Regions from separate parts of the uncultured Rossellomorea sp. genome, predicted to be linked through region 3. Evidence: riboswitches for the same ligand, from Rfam matches in the RefSeq annotation. Region 3 holds a riboswitch; each other region holds the start of a gene.
What was found. A riboswitch is a leader RNA that binds a small molecule or an ion and turns the genes downstream of it on or off. The one in region 3 is predicted to bind lysine.
Positions count from the first base shown of each region.

Region 1: another riboswitch for lysine. It lies ahead of Q1B03_RS16430 (Na+/H+ antiporter NhaC family protein); the one in region 3 lies ahead of lysA (diaminopimelate decarboxylase).
Region 2: another riboswitch for lysine. It lies ahead of Q1B03_RS05055 (aspartate kinase); the one in region 3 lies ahead of lysA (diaminopimelate decarboxylase).

Region 1 is NZ_CANKZT010000004.1:395,315-400,066, forward strand. Features, by position in the region: gene Q1B03_RS16410 (bifunctional UDP-sugar hydrolase/5'-nucleotidase) at 1-328, shown strand, start outside; gene Q1B03_RS16415 (YunC family protein) at 385-687, shown strand; gene Q1B03_RS16420 (HD-GYP domain-containing protein) at 880-1,992, shown strand; gene yunB (sporulation protein YunB) at 2,052-2,816, shown strand; lysine riboswitch at 2,896-3,078, shown strand; gene Q1B03_RS16430 (Na+/H+ antiporter NhaC family protein) at 3,194-4,752, shown strand, end outside.
Region 2 is NZ_CANKZT010000001.1:948,010-952,761, forward strand. Features, by position in the region: gene Q1B03_RS05045 (succinate dehydrogenase cytochrome b558 subunit) at 1-408, opposite strand, end outside; gene Q1B03_RS05050 (YslB family protein) at 762-1,199, shown strand; gene Q1B03_RS05055 (aspartate kinase) at 1,294-2,532, opposite strand; lysine riboswitch at 2,736-2,914, opposite strand; gene uvrC (excinuclease ABC subunit UvrC) at 3,286-4,752, opposite strand, start outside.
Region 3 is NZ_CANKZT010000008.1:107,754-112,505, reverse strand. Features, by position in the region: gene lysA (diaminopimelate decarboxylase) at 1-1,118, opposite strand, end outside; lysine riboswitch at 1,234-1,410, opposite strand; gene Q1B03_RS20145 (DUF4179 domain-containing protein) at 1,530-2,930, opposite strand; gene Q1B03_RS20140 (sigma-70 family RNA polymerase sigma factor) at 2,911-3,447, opposite strand; gene Q1B03_RS20135 (helix-turn-helix domain-containing protein) at 3,805-4,395, opposite strand; gene Q1B03_RS20130 (multidrug resistance efflux transporter family protein) at 4,488-4,752, shown strand, end outside.

The sequences.
Region 1 (4,752 bases), on a different contig from region 3:
GATCAATCCCTGCCTGATTAAGGTGAAGGGGGCGGAGCTTAAGGAAATCATTAAACAAACATTTAATGAGGAATGGCCGCATCTTCAAGTGAAAGGGTTAGGGTTCAGAGGCAAAGTGATGGGACGATTTGTATACACGAATGTTCAATTCGGAGACCATGAAATCTTAATCGATAACAAGCCGATCGATTCTCAGAAAGTGTACAAGCTTGCCTTACCTGATATGTTCACGTTTGGACACTTCTTTCCTGACCTTCAAAGACTAGAAAAAAAATACTTTATGCCTGAGTTTTTACGAGATGTTCTTGAATGGAAATTAAAGCAGTAAATGTTTCACCGTTTCCTTTTCCGCGTCATACATATGAGTGAAAGGAGCGATGAAACATGATGAATGTATTTCCGATTACCATTCAGGGACATACCTTTTTAGCGATTTCTGTTGAACTGCCCAAAACCAATCTCCTCGTTGTGACGAGTGATATAGGATATATAATGTGTGGAGCACTGGACGTAGCGTTACTAAATGAGAAGTTAAAAGACAGAGGAATCATTGCAGGAAGAGCCGTCGGTGTAAAAACAATCGATCAGCTACTTGATGCCCCTCTTGAATCCATCACCATCGAAGCAGAAAATCGCGGCATCACACCGGGCATGATCGGCCGGGATGCATTGTTAAAAATGATATAAGTGTCAAGAAGGACCAGTTGCTCTTTTGAGGGCGCTGGTTTTTGTTTTGGTGTCGGAGGACACCATCAATATTCTTTCATGAATAATTAACAATATACAAGGAAATACACCTTGCAAGAACGTTTTTATCCTTTATAATGGAGATACTAGGAAATTTTGTCGAAAAATGAAAGAATTACATAGGAGAATTCTATGAGGCTTATATCAACTAGGGCTTTGAAACCGGGCATGGTTCTAGCTACAACCGTATATAATATGAGAGGTCAAGCTTTAATTCATGATAACGTTCCGATAACAGAACGCATGATTTATAGATTGCAGGAGCTTAGTATTCAGTATGTCTATATTGAAGACTCGCTTTCGAGCGGAATCCATGTAAATGGGACCGTTTCGAATAAAGTGAGACAGCAAGCTGTAAACAATATTGAAATGGCCTTTAATCAATTAAGCGCATCGAAAACGGCGCCAAGTGCGCTCATGATTGAAGATAGTGCTAAGCAATTGAAGCAGGTGATTGATGTAGTCTTGTCTGAAGTAAAGGCAAATCATGATCTCCTAACCATTTTGACAGATGTTTTCACATATGATTCCTATATTTTTCATCATTCATTTAATGTTACATTGTATACGCTCTCAATTGGTCTTGAACTTAAGCTCTCTGCTAAACAGCTCGAGCAGTTAGGGGTGGGAGCGATTTTGCATGATATCGGTAAGATGCTGGTACCAGAGGAGATTCTATTGAAGCCAGGTAAGCTGACAGAAGGCGAGTTCTCTGAAATTAAGAAGCATTCTGAACACGGCTTTGAGATTCTGAGACAGCTTCATTCTGTGTCTTTGATCATTGCTCATTGCGCTTATCAGCATCATGAGAGGCTTGATGGATCCGGTTATCCACGGGGAATCAAAGGCGAGGATATTCATCCGTTTGCAAAAATCATTGCAGTGGCGGATGTATTTGACGCCATGACGTCTAATCGTGTGTATCGGAAAGCCATGCTTCCACATCAAGCGTTGGAGGTATTATATGCAGGCAGCGGCACCCTGTTTGATACAAATGTAATCGAAGCCTTCAGGTCTTCTGTTGCCATCTATCCAAATGGGATGGTTGTGGAGCTGAATGATGGCCGAAAAGGAATAGTGACAGATCAAAATAAAGGGGTAACGGATCGACCGGTGATTCGGATCATCGAAGAAGACGGACAGGAATTACAAACCCCTTATCCCATTGATTTAAGCACGGAATTAGATAAGGTGATTACCGGGTTTGACCCGGATTATGAACCCCAATCTCTAAAAATTAAATAATTTTTTTGCGTTAAACCCCTCTTACTGTGCATACAAATAGCTTGTAAGGGGGGATTTTTTTGTCAAAGTTTAAAACATACAAACCCCGAAGAGGAGGGCCGCTACCTTTTCGATATGTGATGATCATTACGATTCTATTCTTTATGATATCTACTGGATTCGGGTTGTGGATCATTAATAAAGGTTTAAAACCGACACTTCTTGCTTATGCTGAGACCCAGACCAGCAGGATCGGTACGTTAGTTATCAATAAAGCAATTAACAAAAAAATTGCCGATGTTCTTGATATTTCGGATATAACGGAAGAAGTGAAGAATACAGAAGGCGATATTGTCTCATTTAAATACAATACTCAGACAATCAACCGGGTTCAGGCAGAAATCACAAACTTAGTACAGCAAAACCTGCAGGAAGCAGAGGAAGGAAATTTAGAAAACCTGGAATTTATTACCGAAGTGGAAATCGATGAAGGGAAATCTAAAGCAGCGAAGGGCATCACTTACTCGGTGCCTCTTGGTCAGGCGACCAACAACGTGTTACTCGGTAATCTGGGTCCAAAAGTGCCCATTCGCTTTCATTCGATCGGGGATGTCCGTTCCGATATTAAAACGACAGTAGAGCAATTTGGGATCAATAATGCTGTTGTAAAAGTGTTTGTCGAGCTTGAAGTCAATGTCCAGATCATCATTCCATTTGCAACGAAAACGGAAACCATCAAGCAGGATATCCTGGTTGCCATGGGTACCGTTCACCTGGATGTACCACAGTTTTATAACAATGGTGGAGGTGAATCCAGCCCATCCATTGAAATTCCCACAAATTAGTCAGGAAAAAAAGTTGTCAAAAGAATGATAGTTTGTTATATTAATAAAGAAAATTTAATAACACACCACATCATCAGTCCGATGGGGTAGAGGCGCAGGGTTCAAGAGTATGCTGTTTGAGGATGACAACTGGGAGAACAGATGAAAGGGAACTTTTGCCGAAGTAAATATGCATGTCGAAGGTGTATTTGCTGGGGTTATCTTGAAGAAGGATAACACTGTCATTATAGGGGAATCTCTATAATGGGGAGCTACAGATCGTGATGGAGCACTTAAATTACTTACTAAGGTAATGATAGTTTCTCTATCGTTGCCTTTTTTTATTATCCTCTGTCATGCTACGATGGTTCCCCCCTATCAAATAGGAGGAGGACACTATGGAAAACACGATTTACTCACTATTACCACCCCTTTTAGCCATTCTTATGGTTATACTTACGAGACGGGTTCTACTTTCACTCGGAGTAGGAATCGTTGCGTCTGCCTTTCTGTTAGCAGATTTCTCAATTACAAATACATTCAGCTTTATGTGGGACGCCTTTAAAGGCATCTTTGTCGCAGATGGAGCACTCAACACCTGGAATGTCTATATTATTTTCTTCTTACTTATTCTTGGTGTGATCACGGCGTTTGTGAACATTTCCGGCGGTAGCCGCGCATTTGGTGAATGGGCGATGAAACGTGTGAAAACGAGAAAAGGGGCACAGCTTCTTGCAGCCGTTTTAGGTATCATAATTTTTATTGATGACTATTTTAACGCCCTTGCTGTTGGACAGGTTTCGAGACCCATTACGGATCGCCACAAAATTTCACGGGCAAAACTAGCCTATATCATTGACTCCACATCGGCACCGATTTGTGTCGTTTCACCAATCTCAAGCTGGGGAGCGTACATTATCGGGATTATCGGTTCGATTCTTGCTGCACACAGCATCACTGAATACACAGCATTTTCAGCATTCGTTCAAATGATTCCAATGAACCTTTACGTCTGGGCAGCTGTCCTTCTTGTGATCATGGTTGCTGCTAAAGGCTTGGACTTCGGAAAAATGAAAGAGCATGAAGTAAGAGCCCTTGAAACAGGAGCCCTTTATGACCCTGAAAAAGAGATTCCAGGCGAATTGAAAAATGATCTGCCTGTAAGCTCGAAAGGATCAGTAGGAGATCTTGTCTGGCCAATCGTGGCTCTGGTCATCGGTACAATCGGAATGATGCTCTGGACAGGGTATCAAGCCGTCGGATCATTTGACATCCTGCCGATATTTGAAAATACAGATGTAACGAAATCTTTATTATATGGTGGATTATTCGGTCTCCTTGTTGCGCTGATCTTCTTCCTTCGTCAAGTCAGCTTGAAAGGAATTGAAGGCAAAGCCGTTGGAGTAGCAGTAGTGGAAGGAATCAAATCCATGCTGCCAGCCGTTTACATTCTTATCTTCGCATGGACGATCGTAACATTGATCGATCAATTGCAAACAGGTACGTATCTTGCGGGTCTGGTTGAACAATCCAGCTTACCGATGCAGGCACTTCCGGTCATCTTGTTCTTAGTTGCCGGAATCATGGCGTTCTCCACAGGGACATCCTGGGGATCGTTTGGTATCTTACTGCCGATCGCCGGGGAAATTGCAGCAGCGACAGATGTAAGTATCTTATTGCCTGCTATGGCAGCCGTTTTAGCTGGATCCGTATTGGGAGATCACTGTTCTCCAATCTCAGATACGACGATCCTTTCCTCAACTGGAGCAGGAAGCAATCATATCGATCACGTTCTCACACAGCTTCCATATGCATTGATCGGAGCGGTTGCTGCTTCAATTGGATACCTTGTACTGGGATTCACTGGTAGCACGTTACTTGGTTTAGGAGTTGTGATTATTTTAATCCTGGCATTCGCTTTTCTGTTTGGTGAAAAAGCAAAACCGGCTGTATCAGA
Region 2 (4,752 bases), on a different contig from region 3:
TAAGATGTTTTCCATCATTTGAAAGTTCACTTCAGCTCCGAATGCTGCCGCAACTCTCGTTTCCCACACATGCCATGTAACGAAAATAAATGTGATTACTCCGGAAACACGTTGAAGTAAAAACATCCAGTTACGGAAATAGCCAAACTTACTTGCATTGTTCTTAGAAGTGAATGCAATGTAAATTCCGTAGATTGCATGGAAATACAATGGAAGGAAGATGATAAAAATTTCAAGGAAATAACGGAAAGGAAGACTTTCCATAAAGTGTGCCGCTTGGTTAAATGATTCTTCCCCACCAGTGGCAAAATGGTTCACGACTAAATGTTGTGTTAAAAATAATCCAACTGGAATAACACCTAGCAATGAATGAAGCCTGCGATAATTAAATTCTCGATTTCCAGCCATGATTTACCCCCCTTAATGATAAAATATGAATTCGTTTTCTAATGCATTTTCTAAGAATGACTAGACGACGATACATATTTTATATTGTAACAATTATGTGACATGTTCATTTTACTCCCAAGGAGTGGAAGCGTCAAGAAAACGTATACATAAATTCGACAATATCGCAAAAATATTTTTAATATATTGATAACAAAAAAGATGAGGTATTGCCTTGTTAAATGTTCGAAAATTCAAATAAATATCAAATAAAAGTTATACCACCAAAATATCCCATGGTTATTTTTTCGAAGTATGGGATGATAATTCCCCTTTTCATGTATATAATAGTTTTATAGAAAGAGGGGATTTACTTGGAACAGAAAAAAGAAGAAGTACATCAACCGTCCGTTCCAATCTTCGGATATGAAATTTTACGTGACATGTTGATTCCAGAAATTTTAGGAAAGCATACACACGATATTTTATACTGGGGTGGAAAACAGCTCTCTCGGAAATTCCCCCTTCAGTCATCAGAAGAACTGGTATCGTTTTTCGATGAAGCCGGCTGGGGAACTCTTGCACTGCTGGAACAAAAAAAGAATGAGATGACCTTTGAAATAAGCGGACCGGTGATAGAACGACGCCTTTCCTTAAAGTCGGATGTCACATTTAAACTGGAAACGGGCTTTCTTGCCGAACAAATACAGTTACAAAAAAAATGTGTGGCAGAAGCTGCTGACGAACTACATAAACGGAGTCATTCAGTTAAAGTGATTGTAAGATGGGACGAAAAAGATAAAGTAGAATAGTCCTGAACAACATACTTTTAATTCTTTAATAAAGGGTTGCCCCACTTGATGGGGCAACCCTTTTTCACTTGTCCCGTTCTATGCTGCTTTAGTATTATAGCGTGATTTCTTCCATCTTCACCGCGTCCAGGTTAAATGCAGTATGTAGGACGCCTGCCGCTTTTTGCATATTTTTCTCGTCTACCACTGCAGATACTTTGATTTCAGAGGTGCTGACCATTTTCACCACGATGTCATTTTGAGCTAATACTTCGAACATTTCCGCTGCAACACCTGGATTTGAGATCATACCGGAGCCCACGATGGATACTTTGGAAAGCTCACTTTCATGTTCAACATGGGTGAAGCCTAATTGCTCTTTGTTTCGTTCCAGAACAGCGAGGGTCTCCTCCAAATCCTGTTCTTTAATCGAAAATGATAAATTGGTCGTATTCTGATCGGTCTGGCTTTGAATGATAATGTCTACATTCAGATGATTTTTGGCTAAAGTGGTAAACACTGAAGATAGTCCAGTTAATGCGTTACCCAGTCCAAATACAGTGACACGTGTAATTTCAGCTTCAAAGGCTACGCCTCTCACAATTAAGTTTTGTTCCATGCTTGCTTCCTCCTCAATATACGTTCCTTCAACTTTTTCGATACTTGACCTGACCTCTAACGGAATTTGATAATTCTTGGCAAATTCCACTGCCCGTGGATGCAGGACTCCAGCCCCTAAATTAGCCAGTTCCAGCATTTCATCATAGGAAATGGACGGTAACTTTCTTGCCCCTTTAATATAACGCGGGTCTGTCGTATATACCCCGTCTACGTCTGTATAAATGTCACAACGCTCTGCTTTCAGGGCAGCTGCAATTGCTACAGCAGTTGTATCCGATCCACCGCGGCCGAGTGTTGTGATTTCACCCGTTTCTGTCATGCCCTGGAATCCGGCTACAATCACAACTCTCCCGGATTGGAGGTGATCCATCATCTTTTCAGTATGAATATTGGTAATCCTCGCATTGCTATGAACGGATTCCGTTTCAATCCCGGCCTGCCAGCCTGTAAAGGAGATGGCATCATGTCCTGCTTGGATCAGAGCCATCGTAAGGAGTGAAATGGTCACCTGTTCCCCGGTTGAGAGCAGCATATCCATCTCTCTTTTACTCGGTTGTGATGTAATTTCCCTTGCCAATCCAACGAGGGTATCCGTCGTTTTCCCCATGGCAGATACCACCACCACTACATCATTACCTCTTTCTTTTTCTTCCGCAATTCTTGACGCAACATTTTGAATTCTTTCTACAGAACCTACTGAAGTCCCACCGAATTTTTGAACAATAATACTCACAGCTTCTCCCTCTTTCTCATTGAGTGAAAATTCACGACTCATTTTTTGATGGTGAAGAGTACAATCACAATCATCCTACACGTTCATAGAACAGGTTCTTTTCCAAGAAAAGTTCCTGTGCTGGATAATAAAAAAAGCAATGAGAATAATATCTCATTGCTTTATGAACATACAGCAGAACAAACAAAATAGGTTCATCGGCATTGTGAGATAGCTCTCCAAGATTGAATCATCTTGACAATCCTACATTTCTTAAACGTAGAACCAGCGGAATCAGCATGAGACTGAAACCACTTCGGCGAATCTCCCCTTTTCAGGCATCTCAACGGAGCTCATACTCCTCTTTGCCTGTACTCTTGAAGCTCGCACCTCTATCACCACTTTAAAAAGTGATAATGTTATAAATTTTTGTTAATTATAGCACAGGGGAAATATTGATTCAATGTCTAATTGAAACAATATTTCATTTTATTATTCTTTCGTGAGCTGTATTGAATGAGCATGCGGTGGTTGATTTCCGCTGCAGGTGCTCGCTTTCCGCGGGGAGGAAGTCGAGCCTCCTCGGGCTTTGCCCTGCGGAGTCTCGACCTTTCCTCTATTTCCCGCAGGAGTAAAGTGCCTTCCGCTACAATCCACTCTGTGCTTCTAATGCAACAAAGACTTTATGGGATAAGTGGGAAGACATACTGAATTTGACAACTAATTGCACGTAAACTAAGACCATAATCAACAACACTTAGATTCTAATATCCTTTACTTCAACTTCTCATTCAAAACCTTCGCAACAGCTTCCGGAATCCCTATCTCAATAAACTCCTCCACCGTCGCTTCTTTCATTTTCTTCATGGAACCAAAATGTTTAAGAAGCTGCTTCTTACGCTTCGGTCCGATGCCGTCAATCTCATCCAGGGTGGACTGGAAGGCGCTTTTCCCTCTGAGCTGGCGGTGGAACGTGATGGCAAATCGGTGAACTTCATCCTGAATCCGTTGCAGCAAATAAAATTCCTGACTTCGCTTTTCAAGAGGAACAATTTCCAAAGGATTCCCATACAGCAGTTCTGACGTCTGATGCTTATCGTCTTTCGCAAGGCCGCCAAGAGGAATATCCAAACCTAATTCATTCTCAATGACATCCCTCGCCGCTTCAATCTGCCCTTTCCCGCCATCGATAATGATGAGATCCGGTAAAGGGAGACCATCCTTCAAGACTCTCGTATACCTTCTGCGAACAACCTCCCGCATGGAATCATAATCATCGGGACCCTTGACGGTTTTGATTTTGTACTTTCGATACTCTTTCTTTGCGGGTTTCCCGTCAAGAAACACAATCATGGCAGACACGGGATCGGAACCTTGAATATTCGAGTTATCAAATGCTTCGATCCGGAAGGGAGTATATATGCCCATATGTTCACCAAGACGTTCAATTGCCTTAATCGTTCTTTCCTCATCTCTTTCGATTAGGGCGAACTTTTCTTCAAGGGCCTGCTTCGCATTTTTCTCAGCAAGCTTCACCAGCTCTCTCTTCTTCCCCCGCTTTGGCTGGGTGATTTTCACGTCTAACAGCTTAGCAGCCAGTTCCTCATCAATCACTTCAGGCAAAAATATTTCCTTTGGCTTAAAGTGATTGGATTTTGAATAAAACTGTCCTAAGAAAGTAAGAAATTCATCCTCGGGTTCATTGTATAGAGGGAACAGTGACACATCCCGTTCAATAAGCTTACCTTGTCGTACGAAGAATACTTGTACACACATCCAGCCTTTATCGACCGAATAGCCAAATACATCGCGATCGGTGAAATCAGTCATGGTCATTTTCTGCTTTTCCATCGTCGCTTCAATGTGGAGTATTTGATCACGGAATTCCTTCGCTCTTTCAAATTCCAGATTTTCAGATGCTTCATTCATTTTCACCGTTAGTTGATTCTTAATGTCCTTGTAGCCTCCATTTAAGAATCGGGATATTTCGTCAGTCATTTCACGGTACGTATCTTTGCTCACTTCTTTAATACAAGGAGCAAGACATTGGCCCATGTGATAGTACAAACACGCCCGATCGGGAAGGGTGGAACATTTCCGTAACGGATACAAACGATCCAGCAGCTTTTTCGTTTCATTAGCGGCTCCTACGTTTGGATACGGACCAAAGTACCGCCCTTTCCCCCTTTGAACTTTACGGGTAGTGATGAGCCTTGGGTGCCTTTCGTTCGTTATTTTAAT
Region 3 (4,752 bases):
GTCGGTGGCAGCATCAGGTCCCAGATCAGCATGTCACCGGATTCGCAGCATTTCCCGGCAATACTCACAAGCTCCGTGCATTCCTCATGGGGACGATTGGCAAGCACCGCATGGTATTTCGCCTGATAGAGGGCCGGGCGAATATTGTCCGTCATCCCCCCGTCGATCGCGACGTACGTGCGCACATCGGGAATGATTTTCTTCGACCCCACTTTATACAAGGTCGTCCCAGCTTCAGCCACCATGCTTCGTCCCGGCTCCACCCATACTTCAGGGAGCGGATATTCATTCTTGGTGAAATAGGTCTTCACACTATCGGTAATGCCCTTCACATACGTTGGAATCGGCAGGGGCTGGTCTTCTTCCGTGTACCGGACACCGAATCCTCCGCCGATATTCAGCACCGGCATAGTCACATCAAATTCGATCCGGATCCGCTGCAGGAAATCTGCCAGTACTTGAATCGCCTGATCAAACCCTTCCCGTTCGAAAATCTGAGATCCAATATGTGAATGCAGACCGAGTAATGAGAAGTACGGCTTGTGGAGAGCTAACTGAATCGCCGTATTCGCCTGTCCGTTGGAAATGCTGAATCCGAATTTCGAATCCTCCTGTCCCGTCGTGATGTACTCATGGGTGTGGGCTTCCACACCTGGCGTGACCCTGATCAGGATCTGAACCTGCTGCTCACGCTCCTTGGCCAGATCATGCAGCAGTTCAAGCTCTAGGAAACTATCGACAACAAAGCAGCCGATTTTAGCCTCAAGTGCCATGAGTAGCTCCTCTTCTGACTTGTTGTTCCCATGAAAATGAATACGCTCCGCTGGAAAACCTGCCTCAAGGGCCGTATACAATTCCCCGCCGGATACAACATCCAGTGATAACTCCTCCTGCTCTGCCAGGCGCACAATCTCTTTACATAGGAACGCTTTACTCGCATATGCCACCTGGAACTGCAATCCGCTTTCGTTGAAGGCATTACGGAAAAGTCGGGCATTTTCACGAATCATTCCTTCATCGTAAACCATTAAAGGCGTGCCATAGGTCTCCACCAACTCACCCGTGCTCATTCCTCCGATTTCAAGATCTCCACGAACATTCACATCAACTGTACTCATATCCTATACTCCTTTTGACTCTCTCTAAAAAAACACAAAAAAACCGTATGAAGCGATGCTCATACGGTTTATCATCAAAAGTTTTGGAAACATAATGAAGACTATGTATTAACATCTCTTCAATAGTTCTCCACAACTTTTTCATTGTGACAGTCCAACATTTCTTCAATGCTGGCCCAACAAAAAATAGAATTGGCTATTTTCTGCTTCGGCGATCTGCCTTTCCCTTCTTATCCCGGAATCCATTATTCTCAAAGAAGATACTCATCATACTCGCGCCTCTATTATCAGAGAGTGACGTATTATTTTGTTTGAATTACTATACCACTCTCTTAAAATAGTTGTCAATTGGTTTTTGAAAGAGAAATAGGCAAAACCCCCGGAAGTAGCCCGGGGATTTCGTGGATCATTTTATTTCAGATTGATTTCGAACGGTTTCATTTTGACCGGCTTATCATTTCTGCTCAATGTCTCGAATGGGACAATCAGTGAGTAGTCCTCAAGGTTGGCATCCTGAGGCAATGTAAACGTGGATTGATAACGGAGAGTATCCTTATCCACTGTTTTCGTTTTAGCACTTCTGATCATATGATTCAGCATCTCATTATAATCCAGTTCATCCTTCGCATTTCTTTTAATATCTTTTGATGGGATCACCTGAACGAATTGAGCAAAGCTCTTTAATATGTCATATTGGAATTGTTTTTCTTTGATATGATCAATGGTGAAATCGACTGTCACCTTCCCTTTTGCGTTTTGGATATCTTGTACCGTGACCTGATAACCAAAACGAGGGCTCTTCACCTGGAATGGAGGTGAATCCTTCAGTGAGTTGATGCCGTCTTCATCTACTCGCTCCATATCAGCCTGGACTTTCAGCGACTGTGCTTTATCACTGAGTTTACTCGTGAACAGCTCCCTGACAGTCTTTTGATAATAACCGTCAATTTCTTTGATATTTAGTGTCTCTGCACTGGACTTTGATAACCGGTTCCCTAAGTCATCAAACACAATCAGATTTAACGTATCCTTCTCGGACTCCACCGAATAGGTATACTCCAGCGTAGTCGTAGCTTTTCCTTTAGTAACAGATGTTACTTGCAGCTCAAATTCCCCATTGGGCGATTCTGTCCTTACATCTGTTTTGATCTTTTCAGATGGAATCCTCTTGACCGGTACATCAAAGGTCCAGGTACCGTTCACATCTGCCATATGGGTGAACGTTAACGGAAGCGTGAAGTTTTCCGGCGGTTCTTTCCCATCCCGGTAAAATTCGATCGAGCCTATGAACTCATCCCCGTCTTTTTTAAGACCCGAACTTCCCGATCCCCATTGATTCTGATCCTTACCGTCGAAGAGATGATAGCTGTAGCCGCTCACCGGACGATTCCCTTCGTCCATATGTTCGATGGAAAGGTCATCACCCTTCGCCTTGAAGGTGACTCCGATGACGTTCCCGTCATAATATGTGCTTGTGATTGTCACATCGACGCCGTTGGAAGTGGCGGCCTGATTAACTTCCGTCACTTTATCGCTGAAATAGAGTTCTTTTCCGACATCCGAACCGACTTTTTCATAAATGGCACCCAGTACAGGCAGTTTGGCCAGTGCATTGTTCACAGGTGAGAACAGGAAGCCCGATACGAGTACCATGGAGGCAGCAGCGGTGGTAAATGCGGCACTTATCTTGACCGTTTTTTTCCGGAACTTTTGTTTTCTGCCTTCTTGGATTCCTGTTGAAATTGCCTCAAAAACCTTTTCTTTTGGTACCTCGATGCTGTTCATTTCTTCCTCAAACCATTTTTTGTCCATACTGATTCACTCCTTCCAGCAGCATTCTCAATTCCAGCTTCGCCCGGTGAAGATACGTCTTGACCGTCCCTTCAGGCGTACCCATCGTATCGGATATCATCTTGATCGACTGACCCTGGAAGTAGAATAAGATAATGACGGTTTGATAGTGCTGATTCAAAGACGCCATGGCCGTAATCAAGTCGATCCGCCCTTCTATATCCGTTTCTTCTGAGACGAGAGTGTTGTCTAGAAACTCATCCCCCGTCAGGACCAGTCGGTTTTGTTTCTTCAACATGCTGTATGCCGTATGTATCAGGATCTTGATCAGCCAGGTGCTGAAATACTCTGGGTTCTTCAAACGGGCTATCGAGGTGAATGCTTTACAAACCGTTTCCTGCACCACGTCGAGAGCATCCTCTTTATTTCTTACATATAGAAATGCCGTCCTGTACAGCTTCTCGCTTTCTGAGTGGATCAGCCTTTCAAATGCCTGTTCATTCCCTTTGATTGCTCTTTTTACGAGTTTCACATCCATTGATTAACCTCCTGTCATTCATTAGAGTCGGGTGAGGCGGGAAAAGTTTCAAGGAATTTTTTATGGGGTGTCATGCGATGTAGACTGAGGGTAGTTACCATTTATTTCAAAAAGACGCATAAACTATGAAAAACGACGCAATAAATTTGAAATCGACGCAATTACTTCGATCATGACGCAATTCACCTTGAAAATGACGCAATCATGGACGATTTCGACGCAATTAAGTAGGATGGGGTCATCCTCCACCAAGATTGAATGAAAATGATCCAAAAGCCAAAGGAAGGTTGAAAAATCCTTTTTTATCTTCCATCGTAATGCTTTTCACTAAAAAAAGCTTATCCGTCTCGATAAGCTTCAATCCGCCCGTCCCGTATAGATCATCACAAAGTGGAGGACCGCTTCTATTGATTCCATATTCATGTAACTATGGCCTTTATCCGCATGGAATTTGATCGAGTCATACTGACTGAGCTCGAATACTTCATCCTGCACCTTCACACGTACTTTTCCTTCCATAACGGTTACAAATTCAATCACCCCGGGCTGGTGGGCATCCGCACGGTACTCACTGTCCGGTTTCAGGAAGGCCCTGTGGGTTTCCAATGAGCTGTAGCCAGAGGAAGTAAACATCGGTTCCAGGGTCAAGGACTCATTGGCACTGATCACTTTGCTCCCTTCATTTTTCCGGGAAATCTGGACTTCTTGTTTTTCCACGAGAAGGGCCGAAATGGGGATCGCGAGTCCGTTCGCAATTTTCCATATGATCGTCAAAGATGGATTCGCCTCTCCCCTTTCGATCTTGCCCAAAGTCAAAGTACTGACATCGGTCATAGCTGCGAGTTCCTGGAGGTTTAGCCCACGCTCATGTCGTATATGTCTCAGTGTCATCCCGACGTGCCTAGCCAATTTTTCCGGGTCCTGCCAAGTCAAACCGTCATTACTCATAATCCTACCTCTTTCTATAGACAACGTATGTAAGTATATTATAATATATAAAAAATAAACTATAGTATATGTATTGGAAAGGAGTGTTCATCATCAAAGAGCTTGCTCTCGGTGTCATTTCATCTATGTTCTTTGCCGTCACCTTTATTCTGAACCGGTCCATGGAGCTCGCTGGTGGAAGCTGGATGTGGAGTTCATCCCTGCGATTCCTGTTCATGCTACCCTTCCTATTCCTTATTGTAGGTTTACGGAAGAATATAAATCAAGTCTGGATTGAAATGAAGAAGAAACCATTCGAATGGCTGACGTGGAGCTTTGTCGGGTTTGTCCTCTTTTATGGTCCTATCACCTATGCGG